4 regions of the Streptomyces sp. NPDC001922 genome follow, and region 1 is predicted to be linked to each of the others. Evidence: riboswitches for the same ligand, from Rfam matches in the RefSeq annotation. Region 1 holds a riboswitch; each other region holds the start of a gene.
The links. Region 1 has a riboswitch for cobalamin ahead of ACFYYR_RS21355 (cobalamin biosynthesis protein). Riboswitches for the same ligand answer to the same signal wherever they lie in the genome.
Positions count from the first base shown of each region.

Region 1 (4,869 bases):
TACAGCACCCCGCGGTGCGCGTCCGCCAGCAGGCCCGGCTCGAAGGCCTTCCGGCCCTCCGACAGCGCCCGTTCGATGTCCAGGGCACCGACGAGCCGGTCCTCCGAGGCGCCCACCGGGAGTTCGACCATCCGGGCCGGCCGGGAGACCCCCGCCGCCGGCTCGTGCGGCCCGTCCGGGCAGGAGGCGTCGGGAGCCGCCGGATCGCAGGAGAACCGGCAGCCCGGCACCACGTCCACCGCCGGCATCAGGGCGGCCAGCGCCCGCACCGCGGTCGACTTCGCCGTGCCCTTCTCACCGCGCACCAGCACCCCGCCGACCGCCGGGGAGACCGCGTTGAGCAGCAGCCCCAGCCGCAGGTCGTCCATGCCGACGATCGCCGTGAACGGATAGCTCGGCACCGCGGGGGCGCCGGCCGCGCCGCCGCCCCCGGTCGCCGCGTCCGGCCCCGCGGCCGAAGTCGTCGTGGTCGTCATACGTCACCCTCCAGGTCACCCTCGAGCTGCGGGCAGGTCGCGCGGAGCCGCTCATGGACCCCCGGTTCCGCCGCTGTCGTCCGGCCCGTCGTCGTCCACCGGCCCCTGAGCCACCGGCTCCCGGTCCACCGGCCCTTGATCCACCGCTCACTGATCCGTCGTCCGGCCGCCCCTCGGCACCTCTCCCGCCGGCCCGTCACGGCGCCCCCGGGGCGACGAAGGGAAGCCCCGGCGGGGGCCCCGACTCGATCAGCCGCAGCAGCGCGTCCGTGTCGGCGTGTTCCTCGATCAGGTCGCCGAGCCGGTCCAGCTGGTCCTCGCGGAGCGCCGCGAAGCAGGTGTCCGGCGCCGGGACGAAGCGCCGCCCGGCCGCCTGCGCGACCCGGCTCAGGAACGCCCGCCGGAACCCGTCGCTCTCCAGCGAGCCGTGCCAGTGCGTCCCCCAGACGGACCCCGCCCGGCAGCCGTCCAGGAACTCCTCGTCCGCCGGCCCGACCTCGGCCACGCCGTGGTGGATCTCGTAGCCCTCGACCCGTTCGCCGAGCGCCTCGCCCACCGGCCGCGCCAGCGTCTTCCCGGGCGCGAACCGGACGCGTACGGGCAGCAGTCCCAGCCCGTCCACGGTCCCCGCCCGCGACTCCACTTCGTCCTCGATGCGTTCGCCCAGCATCTGGAAGCCGCCGCAGATCCCCAGCACCGGACGGCCCTCCGCGGCCCGCCGCGCCACCGCGTCGGCGATGCCCCGCTCCCGCAGCCACGCGAGGGCCCGCACGGTGCCCCGGGTGCCGGGCAGGACCACCAGGTCCGCGTCGGCCAGCTCCTCCGGCCGGTCCACGAAGCGCACCACCACGCCGGGTTCGGCCGCCAGCGCGTCCACATCGGTGAAGTTCGACATCAGCGGCACCGCGGCGACCGCGACCCGCAGGACGTCCTGCCCGTGCGGCGGCGCGACCACCGACTCGCGGACCGTGCCGCGCAGCGACACCCGCAGCCCGTCCTCCTCGTCGATGCCCAGCCCGTGCGCGTACGGCAGGACGCCGAGCGTGCGCCGCCCGGTGAGCCCGTGCAGCATGTCCAGGCCGGGCTCCAGCAGGGAGACGTCCCCGCGGAACTTGTTGACCAGATAGCCGGAGACCAGCGCCTGGTCCTCCCGGGCGAGCAGCGCCGTCGTGCCGAAGAACGAGGCGAACACCCCGCCGCGGTCGATGTCCCCGACGACGACCACGGGCAGCCCGGCCGCCCGGGCCAGGCCCATGTTCACGATGTCCGTGCGCCGCAGGTTGATCTCCGCCGGACTCCCCGCTCCTTCACAGATCACCGCGTCATACGTGCCCCGCAGCTCCTCCAGGCACTCCACCACGGTCTCCAGGAGCTGCCCGCGGTCGGTGTACCGCCGCTGCCGCCCCGGCGTGCCCGAGGCGTCCCCGAAGTAGCCCCGGGCGCTCATCTCCCCGACCGGCTTCCCCAGCAGCACCACCTGGCTGCTGCGGTCGCTCCCGGGCTTGAGCAGCACCGGGTTCATCAGGGCGCTCGGCTCGACGCGGGCGGCGGCGGCCTGCATGGCCTGCGCCCGGCCGATCTCCGCGCCCTCCCGGGTGACGAACGAATTCAGCGACATGTTCTGCGCCTTGAACGGCGCGACGGACACCCCCTTGCGGGAGAGCCACCGGCAGATCCCCGCGGTGACCACGCTCTTCCCGGCGTCGGAGGTGGTTCCGGCGACGAGCAGCCCGCCGCCTCTCCGGTGTGCGTCCGGCCCGTTCATCCGCTCCCCCTTCCGGCGGCCGGGCGCCGCGGGCGGCTCCGCACCAGGCCGCCCGCGACACAGAGCGCGAGGGCCAGGGCGTTGACGCGCCGGGACAGCCGGACCGCGCGTTCGATGTCCGGCACCGCCACCGGACGGTTCTCCCCGCCGAGCACCGGCCGGTGTTCGACCCGGCCGCGGTAGGCCAGGGTGCCGCCCAGACGGACGCCGAGCGCCCCCGCGAAAGCGGACTCGACCGGTCCGGCATTGGGGCTGGGGTGCCGCCGGGCGTCCCGGCGCAGCACCCGCCAGGCGCCCCGCGGATCCGGTCCGGCGAGCACCGCCAGCGCGGCGGTGAGCCGTGAACCGGGGTAGCCCGCCACGTCGTCCAGCCGCGCCGCGGCCCAGCCGAACCGCAGATGGCGCGGCGACCGGTGGCCCACCATCGCGTCGAGGGTGTTGACCGCGCGGAAGCCGACGAGGCCGGGCACTCCGGCGACGGCTCCCCACACCAGGGCGCCCACGACCGCGTCGGAGGTGTTCTCGGCGACCGACTCGACCACGGCGCGGGCGATCTGCTGCCCGTCCAGGGCCTGCGGATCCCGGCCGCACAGATGCGGCAGCCGCTCGCGGGCGACCTCCAGGTCCCCGGCGGCCAGCGCGCCGCCCACGGCACGCGCCTCCCGGCCCAGCGACGTCCCGCCCAGCACCGCCCAGGTGGCGGCGGCGGTCAGCCCGGCCGTGGCGGCGGGGGAGCGGCGCAGCGTGCGCGCGAGTACGGCGGCGGCCGCGGTGGCGCCGCCGGCGAGCAGGGCGGTGTGCAGTGCGCCGGCCCCGCGGTGGTCGCGCCAGAGCCGGCGCTCGACGGCCGCGGCGGTCCGGCCGAACGCGGCGACGGGGTGACCGCGCCGCGGGTCACCGAGAACCAGGTCGGCGGCGAAGCCCAGGGCGGTACCGAGGCCGGCCGCGCCCGCGGCGGCGAGTCCGTGTCGTCCCCTCACCGTGCGATCCGTCCCCTCCGGGCGTGATGGGCACGCATCGGATCAGCCGGCCGTCGCGCCTCGGCGGGAACATCCGGGAACGGCTCTTGGCGTACGGGAACAGCCGGGCATCGCGATCGTCCTCACTCAGGGTCCGCGCCCTGGCTCGACGTACCGGCGGTGAGAGTCTCCTGGCTCCCGGATCGGCGCGTCCCCCGGCCTTCCAGCCCGTCGGTGCGGGCCGTGACATCTCGGGTGGGGGTGCGCTCCCCGGTGACAGTGGCGGGACCGCGCCGGACTTGCACCGGCTTCCTCTCCTGCCGCCGTTGGGCCCCGGCAGTCCACCACGGGCCGCGAAGGCCCGTCAACTTGCGCTTGACCTGCGACGGGAGAGTGTGCCGCGGCCCACAGCGGGCGGCCGGGCCCTCCTCGGGCGCACACGACGATCCGCCGGGCCGGACGGCGCGGCGTGCGCTGTCCGGCCCGGCGGACCGGTTGCGGGCGGGGCCGTTCGCCCCGGCCCGTCAGGAGACGATCAGGTGGATGCCGTACGCCACGGCGGCCAGGCACAGGCCGTAGCAGACGTAGGCGCCGGTCCGGGCCAGGGAGCCGGGGGCGGACACCGCGGCGGTGCCGTCCGGCTGGGTCCGCGTCCGGCGGGAGGTGCCGACGATGCCGAGGGTGAACAGGCCCACGAGCGCGACGGTCACCACGAGGCTGACGCCGAAGACCTGGCCGAGAGCTGCCCAGTCGATGTTCATGACGATGGGTTCCTTACCTAGACCGTGACCTTGGCGGCGGACTGGCCGGCCTGCGCGCTCTGCGGGGCCGTGCCCTGCGCGGCGACGCCGGCGACCGGGGCGCCGGTGGCGGCGTCGGACGCCTCACCGGAGACCGCGGAGCCGACCGGCGGCGGGGAGACCGTGCGGAGGGCGGCGGTGACGACGCCCGGCGGCTCGGTGGCCGCGGTCTCGTTGACGTTGGTGTGGTCCACCGGCTTGCGGCGGGACAGCGCCCAGATGGCGCCGCAGGCGACGAGCGCGAGGACGGCGACGGCGGCGACCCCCCAGGTGCCCTGGCCGGCGAGGAGCGCCGCGGCCGCCGCGACGAGACCGGCGGCCGGAAGCGTGAGACCCCACGCGGCCACCATGCGGCCCGCGGTCGACCAGCGGACGACCCCGCCCTTGCGGCCGAGGCCGGAGCCCATGACCGAGCCGGAGCAGACCTGGGTGGTGGAGAGCGCGAAACCGAGGTGCGAGGAGGCGAGGATGACGGTCGCGGCGCCGGTCTGGGCGGCGAAGCCCTGCGGCGGCTGGATGTCGGTGAGGCCCTTGCCCATGGTGCGGATGATCCGCCAGCCGCCCAGGTAGGTGCCGAGCGCGATGGCGACACCGGACGAGACGATGACCCACATCGGCGGGTCGGCCTGCGGGGCGAGCGCGCCGCCGGTGATCAGCGCCAGGGTGATGACACCCATGGTCTTCTGCGCGTCGTTGGTGCCGTGCGCCAGGGAGACCAGCGCGGCGGAGGCGATCTGTCCGGCGCGGTAGCCCTTGGCGGTCTCCTGCTCGTCCTGGTTCCGGGCCAGCCGGTAGGTGAGCCGGGTCGCGACCATCGCGGCGATGCCGGCCACGAGCGGGGCGGCGACGGCGGGGATCAGGACCTTCAT
Region 1 covers NZ_JBIASV010000011.1:61,243-66,111, reverse strand. The annotation lists gene ACFYYR_RS21365 (putative cobaltochelatase) at 1-368, opposite strand, end outside; gene ACFYYR_RS21360 (cobyric acid synthase) at 673-2,241, opposite strand; gene ACFYYR_RS21355 (cobalamin biosynthesis protein) at 2,238-3,221, opposite strand; cobalamin riboswitch at 3,385-3,516, opposite strand; gene ACFYYR_RS21350 (hypothetical protein) at 3,725-3,961, opposite strand; gene ACFYYR_RS21345 (anion permease) at 3,979-4,869, opposite strand, start outside.

Region 2 (4,869 bases), on a different contig from region 1:
GTGAACCCGGGGCAGCGGCAGGCGAGTCGGCGCAGGGACGGCTCTGCCGGGCGGAGCCGGTGCACGAGTGCGCCACGCCCTACGATGCGACACTACACTACACCGTGCAGTGTAGGACGGTTAGGATGTTGCCCATGGCGACCACGAAGACACTGCGCGAGGGGTCCGCGGTGAAGCGGGCCGCCATCCTCTCGGCGGCCCGGGAACTGTTCCTCGCCGACGGCTTCGACCGGACCAGCGTCGACGCGGTCGCCGCCCGGGCCGAGGTGTCCAAGCGAACGGTCTACGACTACTTCGGCGACAAGCGGACGCTGCTGCAAGCAGTCGTCGACGCCACCGGCCAGTCAATGATCACCACGATCCGGCGCACCCTCGACGAGACCCTCACCGACCTCACCGAGCCTGTCGATCTCGAGGACGCCCTGGTCACGTTCTCGATGCGCATCTCGACCGACATGCTCGGCTCGGCGGAGTACGCAACGCTGCAACGACTGGTCCGGGGGGAGTCAGGCCACCTGCCGCACCGGGGCTACAACCCCATGGCCGACACCCCCGAGGAGGCTCTTGCCGAGCGGCTCGCCGCCTTCGCCGCCGCGGGGCTGCTCGCCGTCCCCGACCCCCGGCTCGCAGCCGACCAGTTCATCGCGCTGACCTTCGGCGTCGCGCTGGACAGGCTCGGTTCCGCGAATGCCGCGGAGGACACCCGCGTCCGGCCACTCGTCGTCGAGGGAGTGCGGACCTTCCTCCGGGCGTACCGAACCACGTAGGCGTGGCCGGCCCACACCCGCCCTACCCGGCTGCCGCCACTTCGCGGGCGGTGTCCGCGAGCCACGACGGGGCGTCGCAGTCGATGGCGCGCAGCGTGGACCGGAGGCGGACACGGGTCCGGGACGACGTGACCGTGCGCAGGACCGGTTCCAGCCGGAGGAGCGGCGCTTCGGCATCCCGCCACGCACCGAGCTGCACCAAGGCGGTCAGCTCCGCGAGCACATTGCCGAACTCCCGGCGGCCCCCGCCTCCCCTGGAACCTTCCGAACTCCGCTGAAGGTGCGGCAGCGCCGCGCGCGGGTCCCCGAGGCTCAGCAGTGCCTCGCCGGTGTGCAGCTCCACTTCGGTGCTGTCGATCCACCACGTGAACGCGGGGTCGTTGGCCTGTATCGAATCCTGGAGACCCCCTGTGGCTCGCTCCAGAGCGTCCAGCGCCCGGCTCCGGTCTCCGGCCTGCGCAAGGCTCCGTGCACGCCGTACGCGAGCCATGAGCGCCACACGGCCGGGTACCTCACGGCCGGTCAGCATCTCGTCCGTGATCGCCACAGCCTCACCGGCACGGCCGGTGTGCACGTCGATCATGGCGATCAGGTCCAGGATGAACCACTCCAGCGGGGCGTCACCGGCGAGGCGGGCCAGGGTGTGCGCCTCCGCGAGCGTGGCGCGCGCCTCACGGAACCGGGCCGCGTCGTGGAGCAGCCACCCGGCCACTTCCCCGATCTCCGCCACCTGTGCGAGGTGCTGCTTGTCGTCGCCGGTGATCCGGCCCCGTTCGGCCTCCCACACCTGTACGGCGGCGTCCGCCACATGGTCCCCACCGTGGCGGTTGTCATGCGCGAGCAGCCATCCCACGGCGTCCTGCACGTAGGTGTCCGGCTCACGGCCGGCGCAGACCCGCGGCTCGGCTTCGCCCCGGGCCCGCGCGGCTTCCCGCTCCAGGCCGTCCAGTGGCACCCCGAGCACATGCGCGAGCGGTGGTAACCAAGCGGCCGGGATGCGCCCGCCGCGCTCCCACCGGGAGACCTCGTGACGCGTCAAGGTGGTGATCCCGGCAGTGACGCACAACCGGAGCGCCAGCGAGCGCTGCGAGAGACCCGCGCGCTTGCGCAGGCCCGCCAGATGGGCGCCGAACCGGGCGCGTCCCGCTTGGTCGTTCATGCAGTGCCTCCCTGCGACCAAGCTACTCGTCCTGGCCCCTCCCCTGGCCTCCCGTGCGGCCCGTCCCCTCGATCGGGAACGCCGGTTACCTGAACGCACAGCGCCACGGATGAGAGCGGGCGCGGCCTCGCACTGGTGGGGGCGCTGGCGGAGGCCTGGGGGACCGACCCACTGCCCTGGGGCAAGCGGGTGTGGGCCGAGTGCGCTCGGAAGAACGACTGACTCCGGCCCGTTGCGGCCTCGTCCGGAAGCCGCGCACGCCGGTCCGGCAGGTGAACGGTGCTGACCGCGGCGCCGGACGGGACTAGGGTGGCCGGTGCAGCTGGTTCGCCCTGTCCGCCAGGCGGGGCGTCGCAAGAGGGAACCCGGTGGGAATCCGGGACTGCCCCGCAGCGGTGAGTGGGAACGACCGCCGTCATACGCACTGGGTCCGACGGGCCTGGGAAGCGACGGCCAGTAGGGGTCTGCCCGGCAGACGTGCCCGCGAGTCCGAAGACCTGCCCGTTGCCCGTGCGCCCACCCGGCGCGCGGAGATCCCGGTGACCTCGAGGGCGGGTCGGCGTACGGAAGCAGGCGGGTACCGCGGCAGCACCGCGTACGGCCTGCCGTCCGGTCGTCCCTTCGCGCCCTCGGCCCGTGCCGGGGTCCCCCAGGAGCACACTCGCGAAGGAGAGTTCTGTGACCAGCACATCCGCAGCCGCCACCGCACGGGCCACCGTGCACGGCTACCCGCGGCAGGGCCCGGACCGGGAACTGAAGAAGGCCGTCGAGGGCTACTGGAAGGGCACGATCACCGCCGGCGCCCTGCACGACACCGCGGCCGGGCTGCGCCGGTCCCAGTGGCGGCAGCTCGCCGAGGCGGGCCTGGACGAGGTGCCCACCGGCGGCTTCTCGTACTACGACCACGTCCTGGACACCAGCGTCATGGTCGGCGCGATTCCCGCCCGGCACCGCGCGGCCGTCGAGGCCGACGCGCTGGACGGCTACTTCGCGATGGCGCGCGGCACTCAGGACGTCGCGCCGCTGGAGATGACCAAGTGGTTCGACACCAACTACCACTACCTGGTGCCGGAACTGGGCCCGGACACGGTGTTCACCGCCGACCCCGGCAAGCAGACGGCAGAACTGCGGGAGGCCCTGGCCCTCGGCCTCGCCGCCCGTCCGGTGCTCGTCGGACCGGTCACCTATCTGCTGCTGGCCAAGCCCGGACCGGAGGTGCCGGACGACTTCGATCCGCTCACCCTGCTGGACCGGCTGCTCCCGGTCTACGCCGAGGTGCTCGCCGCGCTGCGGGCCGCCGGGGCGGAATGGGTCCAGCTGGACGAGCCCGCGCTGGTCCAGGACCGCACCCCGGCCGAGCTGAACGCCGCCGCCCGCGCCTACCGGGAGCTCGGTGGCACGGCGGACCGGCCGAAGCTGCTGGTGGCCTCGTACTTCGACCGGCTGGGCGAGGCGCTTCCGGTGCTCGCCAAGGCACCGGTCGAGGGGCTGGCCCTGGACTTCACCGGCACCGCCGCCGGCAACCTGGAGGATCTGGCGGCGGTCGGCGGGCTGCCCGGCAAGCGGCTGGTGGCCGGTGTGGTGAACGGCCGCAATGTGTGGATCAACGACCTCGGGGCGTCCCTGACGACGCTGGGCACCCTGCTCGGCCTCGCCGGCCGGGTGGACGTCGCGTCCTCCTGCTCACTGCTGCACGTGCCGCTGGACGCCGCGGCCGAGCGGGACATCGATCCGCAGATCGCCCGCTGGCTCGCGTTCGCCCGGCAGAAGACCGCCGAGATCGTCACCCTGGCCCGCGGGCTGACGCACGGCACCGGTGCCATCACCGCCGAACTCGCCGCCAACCGTGCGGACCTGGCCTCCCGCACCGGCTCGCCCCTCACCCGCGACCCGGCCGTACGCGCCCGCGCCGCGGCCCTCACGGATGCCGACGGCCGGCGGTCCGCGTCGTACCCGGAGCGCTCGGCCGTCCAACGGGCCCAGCTGGGGCTGCCGTTGCTGCCGACCACCACCATCGGCTCGTTCCCGCAGACGGGCGAGCTGCGCACGGCACGCGCCGCGCTGCGCGCCGGCCGCATCGACGGCGAGGCGTACGACAAGCGCATCGCGGCCGAGATCCAGGAAGTGATCGCCTTCCAGGAGCGGGCCGGAATCGACGTGCTGGTGCACGGTGAGCCCGAACGCAACGACATGGTGCAGTACTTCGCCGAGCGGCTGAGCGGCTACCTGGCCACCCGGCACGGCTGGGTGCAGTCCTACGGCACCCGCTACGTCCGTCCGCCGGTCCTGGCCGGCGACATCTCCCGGCCGGAGCCGATGACGGTCCGCTGGACCCACTACGCGCAGTCCCTCACCGAGCGTCCCGTCAAGGGCATGCTGACCGGCCCGGTCACCATGCTCGCCTGGTCCTTCGTCCGCGACGACCAGCCGCGCGCCGAGACCGCCCGCCAGGTCGCCCTCGCCCTCCGCGAGGAGGTGCAGGACCTGGAGGCGGCCGGGACTTCGGTGATCCAGGTGGACGAACCGGCGCTGCGCGAGACGCTGCCGCTGCGCTCGGCCGACCGGCCGGAGTACCTCGCCTGGGCCACCGAGGCCTTCCGGCTCGCGACCGGCGGGGTCCGTCCGGACACCCAGATCCACACCCATATGTGCTACGCCGAGTTCGGTGACATCATCCGGGCCATCGACGACCTGGACGCCGATGTGATCAGCCTGGAGGCCGCCCGCTCCCATATGCAGGTCGCCGGGGAGCTCGCCGCCGCGGGCTACCCGCGGGAGGTCGGGCCGGGCGTCTACGACATCCACTCGCCCCGCGTCCCGGACGTGGCGGAGGCGGCGGGCCTGCTCCGCCGGGGACTCGACGCGATCCCGGCCGGACGGCTCTGGGTCAACCCGGACTGCGGGCTGAAGACCCGCGGCTGGGCGGAGGTCCGGGCGTCACTG
Region 2 covers NZ_JBIASV010000007.1:165,606-170,474, reverse strand. The annotation lists gene ACFYYR_RS14600 (TetR/AcrR family transcriptional regulator) at 135-767, shown strand; gene ACFYYR_RS14595 (helix-turn-helix domain-containing protein) at 790-1,926, opposite strand; partial or broken gene ACFYYR_RS14590 (ATP-binding protein) at 2,035-2,148, shown strand; cobalamin riboswitch at 2,282-2,425, shown strand; gene metE (5-methyltetrahydropteroyltriglutamate--homocysteine S-methyltransferase) at 2,605-4,869, shown strand, end outside.
Region 2: another riboswitch for cobalamin. It lies ahead of metE (5-methyltetrahydropteroyltriglutamate--homocysteine S-methyltransferase); the one in region 1 lies ahead of ACFYYR_RS21355 (cobalamin biosynthesis protein).

Region 3 (4,869 bases), on a different contig from region 1:
CAGCGACTGGCTCTGGTCGAGGTAGGGCGTACGGGCCGCCGCCATGTCGATCAGCGCGCGCTGCGGGATCTCCCAGGCCGTCCGGTAGAGCGACCGGATCTCCTGCGGGATCCAGTTGAGCTCCTGCACCGAGCCGTTGGACTCCCGCAGCGCCTCCCGGGTCTGGGCGTCCCACACGCCCAGCTCCTTCAGCTCCTCCACCAGGTAGGAGTTGACCTGGAGGAACTCGCCGGACAGCGTCTCGCGCTTGAAGAGGTTGGAGACCTGCGGCTCGATGCACTCGTACACGCCCGCGATCGAGGCGATGGTGGCCGTCGGCGCGATGGCGAGCAGCAGGGAGTTGCGCATGCCGGTGGCCGCGACCCGGGCGCGCAGCGCCGCCCAGCGCTCCGGCAGGCTCGGCTCCACCCCGAAGTGGTCGGGGTGCAGCACGCCGCGCGAGGCGCGCGTGGCGGACCACGCCGGGTGCGGGCCGTGCCGCTCGGCGAGGTCGCAGGAGGCCTCGTAGGCCGCCAGCATGATGCGCTCGGCGATCAGCGTGGAGAGCCGGGACGCCTCGGGGGAGTCGAAGGGCAGCTTCAGCCGGAAGAAGACGTCCTGGAGGCCCATCACGCCCAGGCCCACCGGCCGCCACCGCTCGTTCGACGCCGCGGCCTGCTCGGTCGGGTAGAAGTTGATGTCCACCACGCGGTCGAGGAAGGTCACGGCGGTGCGCACGGTGGCGTCCAGCCGCTCCCAGTCCATCTCCCCGTCCGCGCCCAGGTGGGCGCCCAGGTTCACCGAGCCGAGGTTGCAGACGGCGGTCTCCCCGTCGTCGGTGACCTCGAGGATCTCGGTGCACAGGTTCGAGGAGTGGATGACCCGGCCGGGCTCCGCGGTCTGGTTGGCGGCGCGGTTGGCGGCATCCTTGAAGGTCATCCAGCCGTTGCCGGTCTGCGCGAGGGTGCGCATCATCCGGGCGTACAGCTGGCGGGCCGGGACCGCGCGCTGCGCCAGCCCGGCGGCCTCCGCGGCCCGGTAGGCGGCGTCGAACTCGTCGCCCCACAGGTCGACGAGCTGCGGCACGTCGGAGGGGGAGAAGAGCGACCAGTCGGCGTCGGCCTCGACCCGGCGCATGAACTCGTCCGGGATCCAGTGGGCCAGGTTGAGGTTGTGGGTGCGGCGCGCCTCCTCACCGGTGTTGTCGCGCAGCTCCAGGAACTCCTCCAGGTCCGCGTGCCAGGTCTCCAGGTAGACGCAGGCCGCACCCTTGCGCCGGCCGCCCTGGTTGACCGCGGCGACCGAGGAGTCGAGGGTGCGCAGGAACGGCACGATGCCGTTGGAGTGCCCGTTGGTGCCCCGGATCAGGGAGCCGCGGGAGCGGACCCGGCTGTACGGCAGGCCGATGCCGCCCGCGTGCTTCGAGAGCCGGGCGACCTGGTGGTAGCGGTCGTAGATGGAGTCGAGCTCGTCGAGCGGGGAGTCCAGCAGGTAGCAGGAGGACATCTGCGGGTGCCGGGTGCCGGAGTTGAAGAGCGTGGGGGAGCTGGGCAGGTAGTCCAGCCGGCTCATCAGCCGGTAGAGCGCGGCGACCTCGTCGACGGCGCGGTCCGAACCGTCCTCCGCCAGCCCGCAGGCCACCCGGAGCATGAAGTGCTGGGGCGTCTCGATGACCTGGCGGGTCATCGGGTGGCGCAGCAGGTAGCGGCTGTGCAGCGTGCGCAGTCCGAAGTAGCCGAAGCGGTCGTCGGCGCCGTCGGCCAGCGCGACCTCGACGAGCGTGTCGAGCCGGGAGGCGTGGGCGCGGACGAACTCCGCGGTCCGGTCGGCGATCAGACCCTCGCGGTGACCGGTGGCGACCGAGGCGGAGAAGGAGACCGCGCCCTGGCTCGCGGCCTCGTCGGCGACCGCCCGGGTGAGCAGGCGCGCGGCGAGCCGGGAGTACTCCGGGTCCTCGGCGATCAGGCCGGCGGCCGCCTCGGTCGCCAGCTCCCGCAACTCGGCCTCGTCGGAGCCCGCGTGGCGGCCGCGGAGCGCGGCGGCGGCGACCCGGCCCGGGTCGGTCGCGGGCAGATCGGCGGTGAGGTCGGTCAGGGTACGCAGCAGCGCGGTGCCGGGGCCGTCGGCCTCCGTCACCGGTGCGGCGGCTGAAGCCGGATCGGCGGGCGCGATGGTCACGTGGTGCTCTCCCTCGCTCGGCTGGGGCCGCACGGACGGACACGACGGGCGCCGAACGGGCACACCTCACCCCGAACAGGGCAGCGCACCGCGCAGCGTCCACCGGCCCAACCCGCGAGGCCCGGACGATTTCGTCGCCCGGTTCGGTCGATCCGGGCAGGCTGACGGCAGGTCTTCGGACTTGGAAGTGTGCATTTCCAGCGCATTCATACCGTTGCGGGACAGTTCCGGATTCACACCGGATTCCCCTGCGACGACAGCGAGCAAGAGCATACATCTTGTGTCGCGGTCCGCACGCAACACCACATCTTGTGTCAGGGGTTCGGGTGGTGCGCTTTGCAGGGGAACAGATGTGGTAACGGCGCCGAGGCCCTGGGGGACGGGGCAGCGCGTCCCGCGGGCCGTCCGGATTCCCATTCGGGATCGCTCGCGGATCACCCGCCGGGGTCACCCCGGCGCGTCGGTTAGCCTGTCCGGCATGACGTTGAGGACCGGCGCGCGGGGTTCCGCGGAACGCACCGTCAGCGAGGCCGACACCGCTGCGGAGTTCGGCAGCGGCGACCTCCCGGTCCTCGGGACCCCGGGCCTGCTGGCCCTGCTGGAGGCCGCCACCGTCGACGCGCTCGCGGGCGCGCTGGAGCCCGGCCGCACCTCGGTCGGCACCCGGGTCCAGGTCGACCACCTCAAGGCCTCACCGGTGGGGACGACCGTGACCGCCACGGCGGAAGTCACCTACCTCGACGGCCGGTTGGTGCGGTTCACCGTGGCCGCCCAGGACGGAGCCGGCCGGCTGCTGGCCACCGGTGAGATCACCCGGGTGATCGTCGACCGCGACCGGTTCCTGGCCCGTCTCTGAGGCCCGGCGTCCGCCGACGCCGTCCGCTGCCCGGCCCCGCTCGCGGCGCTCCCGGACACGCCGACGGGCCGCCGCCCCCGTGTGGGAGGCGACGGCCCGCAGGCTCTCGTGACCGGCCGGCCGGGTCAGTGCCCGCCCGGCGCGCCCGCGGTGGCCGGCGGCAGTTCGGTCTCCACGCCCGGTTCGCCCGCGTCCGCGGTGTAGTCGGCCGCGGTGGTCTCGTCGATGCCGTCGGGCGCCTTCACCGCCCGCAGCACGACGGTGAGCACCACCGTGACGAGGGCGTTGAGGACGAACGCGGTGAGGCCGATGTAACCGATCTCACCGATCCCCGGGATGGCGTCCGCGCTGCCGCCGAAGTGCTTCTGTGCCGGATTGGTCGGACTCGGCACCCCGTACGCCGCGAGGGTGCCGTAGATCATGCCGACCGCCCAGCCGCCCAGCAGCGCCCAGCGGTGGAACCACCGGGTGAACAGGCCGCCCACCAGGGCCGGGAACGTCTGGAGGATCCAGATGCCGCCCAGCAGCTGGAAGTTGATGGCCACGGTCTTGTCCATGGTGAGGACGAAGACCAGCGCGCCGACCTTCACCAGCAGCGAGGCGAGCTTGGAGACCTTGGTCTCCTGCGCGGGCGTCGCGTCCGGCTTGAGGAAGTCCTTGTAGATGTTCCTCGTGAAGAGGTTGGCGGCGGCGATGGACATGATGGCCGCCGGAACCAGCGCGCCGATCCCGATCGCCGCGAAGGCCACGCCCGCGAACCAGGCCGGGAACATGTTCTCGAACAGCTGCGGAATGGCCAGCTGGCCGTTCTTGACCTCGATCCCCGCGGCGATCGCCATGAAGCCGAGGAACGCCAGCAGCCCCAGCATCAGCGAGTACAGCGGCAGGATCGTGGTGTTGCGGCGGATCACCTCACGGCTCCGGCTGGAGAGCGTCGCCGTGATCGAGTGCGGGTACATGAACAGCGCCAGAGCCGAGCCGAGCGCCAGCGTCGCGTAGGTCCACTGCGCGGGCTCCCCGGTCACCACCGATCCGCGCGGCTTGTCCGTCACCGGATTGGTCTGGGTGAACGCCTCGCCGGCCTTGGCGAAGATCGAGTCGAAGCCGCCGAGCTTGATCGGGATGTAGATGATCGCCACGGCGATCACGATGTAGATCAGCGTGTCCTTGACGAAGGCGATCAGCGCCGGCGCCCGCAGCCCCGAGGAGTAGGTGTACGCGGCCAGCACGCCGAAGGCGATCAGCAGCGGCAGGTCCTTGATGAACCAGTGGGTCGACTCGCCGCCGCCCACGCCCATCACGTCCAGCACCGCCTGAATGCCCACCAGCTGCAGCGCGATGTACGGCATCGTGGCGAGGATGCCGGTCACGGCGACGGCCAGCGACAGCCCCTTGGAGCCGAACCGGCCGCGGACGAAGTCCGAGGTGGTGACGTAGCCGTGCTTGTGCGACACCGACCACAGCCGCGGCAGGAAGGTGAAGATCAGCGGGTACACCAGGATCGTGTACGGCACCGCGAAGAAGCCCGCGGCGCCCGCCGCGTAGATCGCCGCCGGCACCGCGACGAAGGTGTACGCCGTGTAGAGGTCGCCGCCCAGCAGGAACCAGGTGATCCAGGTGCCGAAGCTGCGGCCGCCCAGGCCCCACTCGTCGAGGCTGTCGGCGTTGTCCGCCCGCCGCCAGCGCGCCGCCAGGAAGCCCATGGCCGTGACGGCCACGAAGAAGAAGATGAAGACGCCGAGGGCGACGCCGTTCACGCCGTCGTTCATTCCGGCGCACCTCCCTTGCGGGCCCGCTGCTCACGCCGGACCAGGACGTAGGCGAGCGAGGTGAGACCGGTGGACGCGAACACCCAG
Region 3 covers NZ_JBIASV010000020.1:74,217-79,085, forward strand. The annotation lists gene ACFYYR_RS30250 (ribonucleoside-diphosphate reductase subunit alpha) at 1-2,157, opposite strand, end outside; cobalamin riboswitch at 2,306-2,437, opposite strand; gene ACFYYR_RS30255 (thioesterase family protein) at 2,636-3,013, shown strand; gene mctP (monocarboxylate uptake permease MctP) at 3,139-4,782, opposite strand; gene ACFYYR_RS30265 (DUF3311 domain-containing protein) at 4,779-4,869, opposite strand, start outside.
Region 3: another riboswitch for cobalamin. It lies ahead of ACFYYR_RS30250 (ribonucleoside-diphosphate reductase subunit alpha); the one in region 1 lies ahead of ACFYYR_RS21355 (cobalamin biosynthesis protein).

Region 4 (4,869 bases), on a different contig from region 1:
AGGATGTAGCCGCCGGCCTGGCTCTCGGACTTGGCACTCCACGTCAGGTCGTTGGTCCCACAGGCCTGCCCGTAGCCGCCCTTGCCCCCGCCCCCGCTGCCGCCGTCGGCCGATCCGCCGCTCTTGCCGGACGCGCTGCCGCCCGTCGAACCCCCGCTGTCCGCCCCTGCCGAGGTGCTCTCGGAGCCGGATCCCTCGGCGTTGCCGCCCGCGCCGCCGTCGGTCTCCTGTCCCTGGTCCGCGGACTGCGCCGCGCCGGGCGAGGACGAGGCGTCGGCGGAATCGGTCTCGCCCCCGCAGGCGCTCAGCGACAAGGCGGCGGTCACCGCCACAGCGGCCAGGGTGGTCGTGCGGATGAGGTTCTTGCGCATGGGTGTTCCCCCGTGGATCGGTCTGCTTCAGTCGGACGCAGCCTCACGCGCGCCCCGTCAAGATCATCTTCGAGGGTCGGGTTGACGTTCCGCTAACGGATGGCTAACGCAGTGCAACAGCGCTCCGCGGCGCGCCTGCCCCCACCGCCATGACGGGCGCATCGCAACAAACCGTGCCATCGCACGAACAGGCTTTGTGGCCGAGTGGTTGACGCGACGTGAGTCCTCGGAAGTGAGGCGCAGGCCGCAGGTCCGCGCGCCTACGGGCACACGCCCGCGCCCGCCGACGGTCGGCCGCGGCTGCGGCAGGCCCCTTTGCGCGGGATGGCGGCACGCGCCGTGGCCCCGCTCGACCTCAACAGGTCGGCGGGGCCACGGTCGTGTCCGGTGTGCCGCGCGGCAACGCGGTCAACCAGCGGCGGGAACGTCCCTGGCCGCCTGCTCGGTTCGGGGCAGGCCCGGCATCAGCAGGCGCTGGGCCAGTGTTCCGAAGGCGACCGCGAAGGCCGTCCACAGCACGGCCTGAACGGCCAGTGAGGCCAGTCTGAACTCCCACAACAGGGCCGCCGGGAAGCTCGGTTTGACCGCGTCCTCGTTCGCGGGCAGGAACACGAACGCGACAGCCGTTGCGAGGACGAAGCCCGCCCCTGCGACGAGTGTGGCGTTCCAGTTGCCCAGGCGGGGCGCCAAGCGGCGGCCGACGATGATCGCAGCGATGCCCAGCAGGACGCTGAGCAGGATCATCAGGAAGAACAGCGTGGTGCGCTTCCCGATCGTGTCCGGATTGCCCACCGCAGGAGGTGTGGCGGGGTACTTCAGGAACGGCACCAGATACACGGTGGTGAAGGCGGCCGCCGCGGTGAGCGCGGCAGTCGCCCGCGGGGTGAAGCGGCCGATGCGTCCCAGGACGAAGCAGAACGCGAGGGAGGCGATGCCGCCCAGCGCCACCCCGTACACCAGGACACCGGTGGCCAGGCCGGCGGTCGACTGCACCGACCGGCTGACCGGGGCCTCCTCCTCTTCCTCCGCTGCGGCCGCACCATGGCCGGCGTGGGCCTCGTGGGCGGCTTGGGCCTCTTCGACGGCGATGGAGGCGTCAACGGACGGTTCGCCGAGACCATAGGCCACGGCGAAGGCGCACAGGGCGGCGACCAGGCCCGCGAGCATGCCACGGACCAGGAGATTTCCGATTCTTGAGGCGTGCACGTGTCGTCGCCCCTCAGTGGCAGGGGAAGCCGAGCAGATGACGCCCGTCGTGCACCCACTCGTGCACCCCGGCGCCGGAGAAGACGGACGTGGCGCCCTGCTCCGCGCCGACGAAGTACAGCGCGACGAGCATCAGGAGGCCCACGAAGACGGCCCAGGGGAGTACCGCACGGACGGGCAGGGACTGCGGTGCGGGAAGGGAAGGGGCGGAAACGGCAGCAGAGACAGTGGCCTCGGCCATGGCGGAACCTCCTTGAGGGAACACGCGTCCCATACGGTGGTGCATGACGACGGTCCGCGGGTCTGACTCACCGGGCGCCCGCCCCGAGGGGCGTGCGCCGCAGCACACAGTGGCGCGACCGTGCCGGATTCACACCGGCTTCCGTCTCGCCGTCGTCGAGTGATGGAGAATGTCGCGGTGACCGTACCGCGTGTAGCACTTTCGGCCAAGGGCGTGAGGCGCGACTCACGTTCGTGCGCCCCTTGGAGCGGGCTCACGTAGGGTGCGCCGATGACAGTTCGGGTCACTTTGATCACACCTGCGACGAGCGAGGCGCTGCGCGGTGTCCGCTTCGACGACGACAGTCCGCTCGACCCCGAGGCCTTGGCACGCACCGAGGCCCTGGCGGGCGCAGTCGGCCGGGATCTGCCGGCGTTCGCCTCACCCTCGCTGCGCTGTCGCCGCACCGCGGAGGCCCTCGGACTGGCCGCGGAACCGCTGGCCGCCATCGCGCCCTGTGACATGGGGCGCTGGCGGGGACGGACCCTTGACTCGGTCGCGGCCTCCGAGGAGGAGGCTGTCATGACGTGGCTGACCGATCCGGCAGCCTCGCCGCACGGGGGAGAGCCGCTGCGGCAGTTCCGTGAACGGGTCGGTGCCTGGCTGGATTCACTCGACGACCGGAGCGGGCGCATCGTCGCCGTCGCGGAACCGGACATCGTGCGCGCTTCCCTGGTCCACGTCCTCTCCGCGCCCGACCAGGCCTTCTGGCGTTTCGACGTCCGCCCGTTGCACGCAACCGATCTGAGCGGCCGACGCCGGCGGTGGAATCTCTCGGTCGGCCGGCCGCTGACTCACGACGGTGATGCTCGGACGGACCCCGGGGTACCCCCGACGACCTGAAGGACGAGCGAGCGAGTCGGGTGCCCTGGGCAGGCGCGGCCGGACGGCCGGTCAGGTGTCGTCCGGGAATGCGGCGGCCGATCCCTGGGAGGAGAGGCGGCAGCCAAGGCTGCCGCCTTTCCTACAGGGGCTGGAGGGCCATCAGGACCTCGTCGCGGTCGTCGCCGGGGGACAGGCGCAAGGCGCCGGGCCACCGGCCGATCTCCTTCCAGCCGAGCCGTCCGTAGAAGGTCTCCAGCCCCGCACCGCCGCGGGCGGCCAAGTGCAGTTGTTCCAGGCCCATCTCGTCCCGCGCCACCCGGCGGGCCTCCTCCATCAGTGCGGCACCGATGCCGCGTCCGCGGACCGCGGGGTGGGTCTGTACGTGGTGGACCGTCCCCCAGTGCGCGGTGAGGCGGAAGGTGTCGCGGCGTATGGTCAGCCAGCCCACCGGTTCCCCTTCGGCCCAGGCCACCAGGAGGCGGGAGGTGTCCGCCGACAGGCCTGCGACGAGGGTGTCCAGGGCGGGGGCGGCGTGGTGGGTGTCGATGGGCGGGAAGGGGAAGCCGGCCGCGCCGCCGGCGTTGGTGACGTCGACCCAGCAGTCGAGCAGCGCCTGCCGGAGCCATGGGTCGAGGTCGTGGGGGGACACGGCCTGACGGATGTGCAGGGAGTCGGTGGTCATCCGGGGAGTCTTGCAGGCCCCCCTGACACCGGCATCGGTCCGACACCGCCCCCGGTGAGCGGCCCGGCGTCGGCTGCAACCGCCCTAGTCGTGCGGTGCCAGGTGTCCGAGCTCGTGGTCCGCGACGCTGAGGGCCTCCGTGACCAGGCGCTTGAGGTGGCCGTGCTGCAGTCGGTAGACGACACGGCGGCCGTCCTTGCGGGTGGTGACCAGTCCGGCCAGGCGGAGCTTGGCGAGGTGTTGGCTCACCGAGGGGCGGGCGGCCCCGCACCCTTCGGTCAGGGTGGCCACGTCCGCCTCGCCTTCGACGAGTTGCTGGAGCAGGGCCAGCCGGGTGCGGTCGGCGAGCAGGGCGAGGACCGCAGCGGCGGTTTCCAGCCGCTCGTCGTTGTCCAGTTGTTGCGAGGGGTGTGCACCTGCGGCATGCACGCGTGCGCTCATACGCACATGCTAGGCGCCTGACGGGCCGGAGTGGACCGGTCGGTCGATGCCGGCCCGGGGCGGCCAGTGCTCGTGGAGGTCGTCGATGACGAAGTCGTGGGCGTGCTGCCACCCGGCAGCCGACCGCCGCGCTCCGGACAGGTGGGGATGTCCGTGGTCCAGGGCCGTGTGGAGGTGGGGGACGCGGTCGGGGTCCGGCGCCGGCCACAGGTGCCGGGCGGCCAGTGCGCCGGCGAGGGCCACCGTGCCCAGGGCCAGGGCCGCGGCCGGCAGGCCGGCGGTGGACCCCAGCCAGCCGGCCAGCGGGTAGACGAGCAGCCAGCAGCCGTGGGAGAGGGAGAACTGGGCGGCGAACGCGGCCGTCAGGTCCTCCGGGGCGGCCGAGCGGCGGACCAGACGGCCCGTGGGTGTCATGATCACCGACTCGGTGACGCCGAACACCGCCCAGGCCGCCAGCAGCGCCGGCCACGACCACGCGCCGGGACGGGCCCACGTGCCGACGGCCAGGGCGAGCAGCAGGACCGCGGAGGTGAGGGCCGCCGGCAGCATCAGGGTGCGGTCGGTGACGCGGCCGAGGAGCCGGGGGAGCAGGAGCGCGGCGAGGATGGAACCGGCGCCGTACGCGCCGAGGGCCAGCGGTACGTCCGAGGTGGCCCGTCCGAGGTGGTCACGCACGTAGACGATCGAGTTGACCATCACCATCGCGCCGCCCGCCGCGACGGCGAGGGTGAGGGCGAGCAGCGCGCGCAGGCGCGGGGTGGCCAGGAACAGGCGGGTGCCCCGGGTGGTCCGGTGGACGAAGCCCGGGGCCTGCCCGGCCTGGCCGGGCGACCGTGCGGGGAGGGTGGCGGTCAGGACGAGGGCGGCCGAGGCGAGGAACCCGGCGACGGTGCCCAGGAAGAGCCGGTTGTAGGTGATCCAGGACAGCAGCGCGGCCGCCAGCGCCGGGCTGAAGACCATTTCCAGGTCGTACGCCAGCCGGGACAGGGAAAGGGCCCGGGTGTAGTCCTCCTCGGCGGGCAGCACCCTCGGGATCAGCGCCTGGAAGGCCGGGGTGAAGGTGG
Region 4 covers NZ_JBIASV010000003.1:444,859-449,727, reverse strand. The annotation lists gene ACFYYR_RS07555 (DUF4232 domain-containing protein) at 1-371, opposite strand, end outside; gene ACFYYR_RS07550 (CbtA family protein) at 780-1,577, opposite strand; gene ACFYYR_RS07545 (CbtB-domain containing protein) at 1,591-1,818, opposite strand; cobalamin riboswitch at 1,853-2,018, opposite strand; gene ACFYYR_RS07540 (histidine phosphatase family protein) at 2,089-2,700, shown strand; gene ACFYYR_RS07535 (GNAT family N-acetyltransferase) at 2,822-3,364, opposite strand; gene ACFYYR_RS07530 (ArsR/SmtB family transcription factor) at 3,449-3,805, opposite strand; gene ACFYYR_RS07525 (MFS transporter) at 3,815-4,869, opposite strand, start outside.
Region 4: another riboswitch for cobalamin. It lies ahead of ACFYYR_RS07545 (CbtB-domain containing protein); the one in region 1 lies ahead of ACFYYR_RS21355 (cobalamin biosynthesis protein).